One region of the Ancylobacter sp. G4_0304 genome, then DNA from elsewhere that is predicted to be linked to it. Evidence: predicted binding sites of a transcription regulator. Region 1 holds the regulator's gene; the other holds the start of a gene.
The links. Region 1 encodes PhoB, which activates phosphate uptake and scavenging genes when phosphate is short. Its sites were predicted from a motif close to TGTCATNNANCTGTCAT; they were not measured.

Region 2: the regulator PhoB is predicted to act here: its motif matches at 2,302-2,318, upstream of VRZ77_RS06355 (UDP-2,3-diacylglucosamine diphosphatase).

Annotation. Positions count from the first base shown of each region.
Region 1 covers NZ_JAZDRM010000007.1:86,857-90,579, reverse strand. The annotation lists gene VRZ77_RS06010 (LysR family transcriptional regulator) at 1-602, opposite strand, end outside; gene VRZ77_RS06005 (SDR family oxidoreductase) at 732-1,496, shown strand; gene phoB (phosphate regulon transcriptional regulator PhoB) at 1,653-2,354, opposite strand; gene phoU (phosphate signaling complex protein PhoU) at 2,387-3,100, opposite strand; gene pstB (phosphate ABC transporter ATP-binding protein PstB) at 3,126-3,723, opposite strand, start outside.
Region 2 covers NZ_JAZDRM010000008.1:22,899-26,621, forward strand. The annotation lists gene VRZ77_RS06340 (universal stress protein) at 1-598, shown strand, start outside; gene VRZ77_RS06345 (fumarylacetoacetate hydrolase family protein) at 648-1,496, opposite strand; gene VRZ77_RS06350 (LysE family translocator) at 1,688-2,281, shown strand; gene VRZ77_RS06355 (UDP-2,3-diacylglucosamine diphosphatase) at 2,422-3,228, shown strand; gene VRZ77_RS06360 (glycosyltransferase family 4 protein) at 3,228-3,723, shown strand, end outside.

The DNA of each region.
Region 1 (3,723 bases):
AACCGCCAGTCGGCGAGGCCGCGATGGGTGTAGAAAATCCCGCGATGGTGTTCGAGCCCGGCAAGGTCGCCCGGGGTTCCCTCCCGTTCGAGATAATCGGGCGAGGCCACCAGAACGCGGCGGCTGCGGGCGAGGCGCCAGGCGGTGAGCGGGCTGTCGCGCATCGGCCCGTGGCGGATCACGCCGTCGAAGCCCTCAGCCTGCGCGTCGACCACGCGGTCGTCGAGCTCGATGCTCAGCTCGATCTGCGGATGGCGGCGCAGGAAGGGATAGAGCGCGGGGCCGACATGCAGGGCGGTGAGCGTCACCGGCGCGGAGATGCGCAACGGGCCGGCCAGCGTGCCGCGCCGCTCGGCCAGGGCGGCGGCCGCCGCGTCGAGCCCGCGCAGCGACTGCGCGGCCATCTCTAGAAAGGTCGTCCCGTCTTCGGTCAGCGACAGGCTGCGGGTGGACCGATGTACCAGCCTGGCGCCGAGCTGGCGTTCGAGCTGGGCCAGCCGGTCGCTGACCACCGATTTCGACAGGCGCAGCCGGCGCGCGGCCTCGCTGATCGAGCCGGCCTCGGCGATGGCGACGAAAGCGGCGATGCCGTCGATTTTCATCGTTCGGATTTTCCGGACATGATTTCCATTCTCCTCAGGCTAATCCGAACGCGGTGGCCTTGCCATACTCCTGCGTGACACAGGCCCCCGGAAGCCCCGGCGGCGGATCGTTCATTGCAGGAGAAGTCAATGTCCCGTCTTATCAACAAGGTCGCGCTGGTGACCGGCGCCAGCTCCGGCATCGGCCGCGCGACCGCGGTGCTGTTTGCAAAGGAAGGCGCGAAGGTGGTGCTCGGCGCCCGCCGCCAGCCGGAACTCGACGCGGCGGTCGCCGAGATCGTGGCCGCCGGCGGCGAGGCAGTCGCGCTCGCCGGCGACGTGCGCTCGGAAGACTATGCGCAGGCGCTGGTGGCGCTGGCGGCCGAGCGCTATGGCCGGCTCGACATCGCCTTCAACAATGCTGGCACGCTCGGCGAAAAGGGTCCGAGCACGGGCATTTCCGAGGAGGGCTGGGCCGATACGCTGGCGATCAACCTCACCGGCTCGTTCCTCGGCGCCAAGCACCAGATCGCGCAGATGCTGAAGACCGGCGGCGGGTCGGTGATCTTCACCTCGACCTTCGTCGGCTACACAACCGCCTTTCCGGGCCTTGCCGCCTATGCCGCCTCGAAATCCGGCCTGATCGGGCTCACCCAGGCGCTGGCCGCCGAGTTCGGGCCGCAGGGCATCAGGGTCAATGCCGTGCTGCCCGGCGCGGTGGAGACCGAGATGTACAAGGAAGCCAACGGCACGGCCGAAGCGCAGTCCTTCATCACCGGGCTGCACGCGCTGAAGCGCGTGGCAGCCCCGGAGGAACTGGCGCGCTCGGTGCTGTATCTCGCCTCGGACGATGCGTCCTTCGTTTCGGGCACCGCGCATCTGGTCGATGGCGGGCTCTCGATCACACGGACCTGACGGCACTGTCCGCCTGACGACAACGCCCGCGCGTTTGCGGCGCGCGGGCGATCGTCTTGTCGAAGCGCCAGCCCTCAATGGGGCGGGCGAACATTTCGTTGCGGCGCCTGCGCCCTCAATGGGGCGGGCGAACATTTCGTTGCGGCGCCTGCGCCCTTAATGGGCGCGGGCGAACATTTCGTTGAACGAGTAGCCGGAGCCGCGCACGGTGCGGATCGGGTCGGGCTGGCGCGGGCGGTTCAGCGCCTTGCGCAGGCGGCCGACATGCACGTCCACGGTGCGCTCGTCGATATAGACGTCCTGGCCCCACACGCCGTCGAGAAGCTGCTCGCGGGAATAGACCCGGCCGGGCGACTGCATCAGGAACTCCAGCAGCCGGAACTCGGTCGGCCCCAGATGCAGCTCGCGGCCGGAGCGGTGGACCCGCTTGGTCTCGCGGTCGAGCTCGATGTCGCCGGCACGCAGCAGGGTCGAGATGTGGTCCGGCTTGGCGCGGCGCAGCAGGGCGCGCACCCGCGCCACCAGCTCCGGCACCGAGAACGGCTTCACGACATAATCGTCGGCGCCGGTCGCGAGTCCGCGCACGCGCTCGGTCTCCTCGCCGCGGGCGGTGAGCATCAGCACCGGCATGCGCTCGGTCTCCGGCCGGGCGCGCAGGCGCCGGCACAGCTCGATGCCCGACAGGCCCGGCAGCATCCAGTCGAGGATCACGAGGTCCGGCACGCTCTCGCGCAGCCGGGTCTCGGCCTCGTCGCCGCGCGCCACGCTCTCGACGGCGTAGCCTTCGGATTCGAGGTTGTAGCGCAGAAGGAGGGTGAGGGGCTCCTCATCCTCCACGATCAGAATGTTGGTCGGCATGGTCTATCCTCGCCGCACGCCGCGCCTGACGATCAGGACGGGAACGCCACGGAAGTAAGGCTGGACGTGTCCTGCTTGGGCCGCTCCTCGGTGAGCAGCGTGCCGGTCGCGAGGTAATGCACCGTCTCGGCGATGTTGGTCGCGTGGTCGCCGATGCGCTCGATGTTCTTGGCGCAGAACAGCAGGTGGGTGCACAGCGAGATGTTGCGCGGGTCTTCCATCATGTAGGTGAGGAGTTCGCGGAACAGCGAGGTGTAGAGCACGTCGACCTCGCCGTCGCGCTGCCACACCTCGACCGCCTTGGCGTCGTCGCGGCTGGCATAGGCGTCCAGCACGGTCTTGAGCTGCTCGAACACGATGCCCGACATGTGCTCGACCCCGCGCACCAGCTTCTGCGGGTGGAACTCGCCGGTGAGCGCGAGCACGCGCTTGGCGGTGTTCTTGGCGAGGTCGCCGATGCGCTCCAGATCGTTGGCGATGCGCATGGCGGCCACGATCTCGCGCAGGTCGCCGGCCAGCGGCTGGCGGCGGGCGATGGTGAGGATCGCCTTTTCCTCGATCTCGCGCTGCAGGAGGTCGATCGGGCCGTCGAGCACGATGACCTTCTGGGCGAGCTCGGTGTCGCGCTTGACCAGAGCCGCCACGGAATCGGCCACCAGCCGCTCGGCCTGGCCGCCCATTTCCACGACGCGGCGCCCGATTTCCTTCAGATCGGTGTCGAATGACGAAACGATATGTTCGGTCATGGCATGAACCTCTCTCGTCATTCGCTCAGCCGAAGCGGCCGGTGATGTAGTCGCGGGTGCGGGCTTCGCGGGGATTGGTGAAGATCTCGGCCGAGGGGCCGACCTCGATCAATTCGCCCAGATAGAAGAACGAGGTGATGTCGGCGCAGCGCGCGGCCTGCTGCATGTTGTGCGTCACGATGACGATGGTGAATTCCTGCTTCAGCTCGTCGATCAGGTCCTCGATCTTCGAGGTCGAGATCGGGTCGAGCGCCGAGGTCGGCTCGTCGAGCAGGATCACTTCCGGGCGCACCGCGATGGTGCGCGCGATGCACAGGCGCTGCTGCTGGCCGCCCGACATGCCGAGCGCGGAGGTGTGGAGGCGGTCCTTGGTCTCTTCCCAGATCGCGGCCTTGCGCAGGCACCATTCCACGCGCTCGTCCATCTGCGCCTTGGAGAGGCTCTCATGCAGCCGGACGCCGAAGGCGATGTTGTCGTAGATCGACATCGGGAACGGGGTCGGCTTCTGGAACACCATGCCGATGCGCGAGCGCACGATGGTGGAGTCCAGTTCCTTGCCGAGCAGGTTGATGCCGTCGAACAGGATGGTGCCTTCGGCGCGCTGGCCCGGATACAGCTGGAAC
Region 2 (3,723 bases), on a different contig from region 1:
GTTCGACGCCGCGATCGCCGCCGCCGGCGTGACTGGCGACTGGGTGGTGGTCGAGGGCGAGGTGACGCCGGAGCTGCGCGAGGCCACCAATTTCGCCGATCTCACCGTGGTCAGCGAGACGCCGGAAGGCACGGTCGACGACGACCTCGCCGCGACGATGCCGGAACACCTGGCGCTCGCCTGCAATGCGCCGGTCGTGGTGGTGCCGACGGGCAAGCCGGTGCCTGCCCGCGTGGGCAAGGTGCTGATCGCGTGGAAGCCCTCGCGTGAAGCCGGACATGCCGTGCGCTTCGCCCTGCCGATTCTTGCGGGCGCGGACGCGGTGGAAGTGTTGACCGTCGGCGAGAACGGCAGGGTTCCGGACGCTTCCGGCGCCAAACTGGCCGATTTCCTCGGCACCCACGGCATCAAGGCGACCCACCGCCATGTCGAGAGCAATTCCCCCAGTACTGCCATCGTCGAGGAAGCCACCGCGTTCGGTGCCGACCTCATCGTCATGGGCGCCTATAGCCGCTCGCGCCTTGCCGAGCTGGTGCTGGGCGGTGTCACCGCCTCGCTGCTTGCCCGCCCGCCGGTCGCGCTGCTCTGCGCCCATTGAGGTATCACGGAGGGCACCCGCGCCGGGTGCCCTCTCCTTCCGGCACAGGTCAGCCGGGGAACGCCACGACCGTCTGGCGCTGCTCGCCTAGCCCCTCGACGCCGAGCGTCACCACGTCGCCCGGCTTGAGATAGACCGGCGGCTTCATGCCGAGCCCGACACCAGGCGGCGTGCCGGTGATGATCACGTCGCCGACATCCAGCACCATGAAGCGGCTGATATAGGCCACCAGGAAATTCGCGTTGAAGATCATGGTGCGGGTCGAGCCGCGCTGGCGCTTCTCGCCGTTCACGTCGCACCACATGGCAAGGTTTTGCACGTCCGGAATCTCGTCCGGCGTCACCAGCCACGGGCCGAGCGGGCCGAAGGTCTCGCAGCTCTTGCCCTTGATCCACTGCCCGCCCTGCTCGATCTGGAAGGCGCGCTCCGAGACGTCATTGGCGAGGCAGAAGCCGGCGATGTGGGCTGGCGCCTCCGCCTCCTCGACATAGCGCGCGGTCTTGCCGATCACGATGCCGAGCTCGACCTCCCAGTCGAGCTTCGTTGAGCCCTTCGGCTGGATGATGTCGTCATCGGGTCCGACAATGCAGTTCGGCGCCTTGGAGAACAGCACCGGCTCGGCCGGGATCGGCATGCCCGCCTCCTCGGCATGGTCGGCATAGTTCAGCCCGACCGCGATGAAATGGCCGGGCCGCGCCACGCAGGGGCCGAGACGCGCGCCGGCGGGCGCGGCGGGCAGCGATGCGGGCGACAGCGCGGCGAGCCTCGCAAGCCCCTCCGGCGACAGCGTTTCTCCACCGATATCCGGCACAAGGGCGCTGAGGTCCCGCACGATGCCATCCGCATCGATCAGGCCGGGCTTCTCCTTGCCGGGAGCGCCGAAACGCACGAGCTTCATGTCTGGTCCTCGAAGGCTGGAAGGATGTGAGGGAGCGATTCTGGCGCGGAGTATTCGCCGCGCTTCCGGGCTCGGCAAGGGAGACGCATGGAAATCGCGCGATCCTTTCGGGTTGCGGCCCTGCCGGCGGGGCTGTAACTGTGCCGGCAATAATGTCAGCAATGCTGACCAAAATTCCCCCGGAGAGTGCCGTGTCCGTGCAGATCGTCTCGCTGTTCCTGTTCGCCATCGCCGGGGCCATCACGCCGGGGCCGAACAACATGATTTCGGCGGGCTCGGGCGCGGCTTTCGGCTTCCGGCGCACCCTGCCGCAAATCTGGGGTGTCGCGGTCGGCTTCACGGTGATGGTGATCGCGGTGGGCCTCGGCCTCGGCGCGGTCTTCACCGCCCTGCCCTTCCTGCATTGGGCGTTGAAACTCGCGGGCGCCGCCTATCTGCTGTTCCTCGCCTGGAAAATCGCCAATGCCGGCGGCCCGGCGGGCGGGACCGCGCTGGAGAAGCCGTTTACACTGTTGCAGTCCGCGCTGTTCCAGTGGGTGAACCCCAAGGCCTGGACCATCGCGCTCAGCATCGTGCCGGCCTTCACCACCATTGGCGGCGATCTCGTCACCGAGGTGGTGGTGATCGCGGTGGTGTGCGGCATCGTCACTCTGCCGGCGCTAGCGCTGTGGGCAGGCTTCGGTGTGATGCTCGCCCGCGCCTTCTCCGAGCCGCGCCAGCAGCGCCTCGTCAACCGCGCCATGGGTGCGCTGGTGGCCGCCAGCTTGGTGATGCTGTTCCTCTGAGACGCGTGCGGTGCAGCACGTGTCATAAAAGCGTGATCCGAGTCGGGCTTATGGGACGCATGAACCCATCATCGGACCCACTCGGACGCGTGCCCTTCGAGGACACGCCATTCGCGACTATGGCGGGGAGCTCCTCCGAGATGAACGACGCGCCCGACGCACGCCGCTATCGCAGCCTGTTCCTGTCCGACGTCCATCTCGGCACCAAGGGCTGCCAGGCGGACCTGCTGCTGGATTTCCTGCGCTATCACGACGCCGACACGCTCTATCTGGTCGGCGACATCGTGGACGGCTGGCGCCTGCGCTCGGGCTGGTACTGGCCGCAGGCGCATAACGACGTGGTGCAGAAACTGCTGCGCAAGGGGCGCAAGGGCACGCGTATCGTCTACCTGCCGGGGAACCATGATGAATTCCTCCGCGATTATTACGGCAGCCATTTCGGCGGCATCGAGGTGGTGGAAACCGCGATCCACGAAGCGGCCGACGGCAAGCGCTTCCTCGTCATCCATGGCGACGTGTTCGACGTCGTGGTGCGGCACGCGCGCTGGCTCGCCTTCCTCGGCGACGGCGCCTACACCGCCGCGCTCGGGCTCAACACCCATCTCAACTGGATCCGCCGCAAACTCGGCTTTCCCTATTGGTCTCTGAGCCAATGGGCCAAGCTCAAGGTCAAGAACGCGGTGAACTTCATCGGCCGGTTCGAGGAAGCGGTCGCCACCGAGGCGCGCCGCCACAAGGTCGACGGCGTGATCTGCGGACATATCCACCACGCCGCGCAGCACGATAATTTTGGCGTGCGCTACCTCAATTGCGGCGACTGGGTGGAAAGCTGCACCGCCATCGTCGAGCACGAGGATGGACGCTTCGAGATCATCGACTGGGCCCGCCTCACCCGCGCCCGCACCAGCGCGCCCCTGCTGCTGGAACGCCCGAAGGCCGCCGCCTGATGCGAATCCTGATCGCGACCGATGCCTGGACACCGCAGGTCAACGGCGTCGTCCGCTCGCTCCAGCACACCGCCCGCGAGGCGCGCGAACTCGGTGCGCAGATCGACTTCCTGACGCCGGGCGATTTCCGCACCATCCCGATGCCGACCTACCCGGAGGTGCGACTGGCGCTCGCCACGCGCTCCATGGTGGCCCGACGCATGGACGAGATCGGCGCCGACCTCGTGCACATCGCCACCGAAGGGCCCATCGGCCTGCGCGCGCGCAGCGTCTGCCTGTCGCGCGGCGCTACCTTCACGACGAGCTACCACACGCGCTTCCCGGAATATCTCGCGGCCCGCGCACCTGTGCCCGAGCGCCTATCCTATGCTTGGCTGCGGCGCTTCCACAATGCCGGCGCCGGCATCATGGTCTCGACCCCCACGCTTCGCGACGAGTTGGCGGCGCGCGGCTTCCGCAACATCATGCCGTGGTCGCGCGGCGTCGATGCCACGC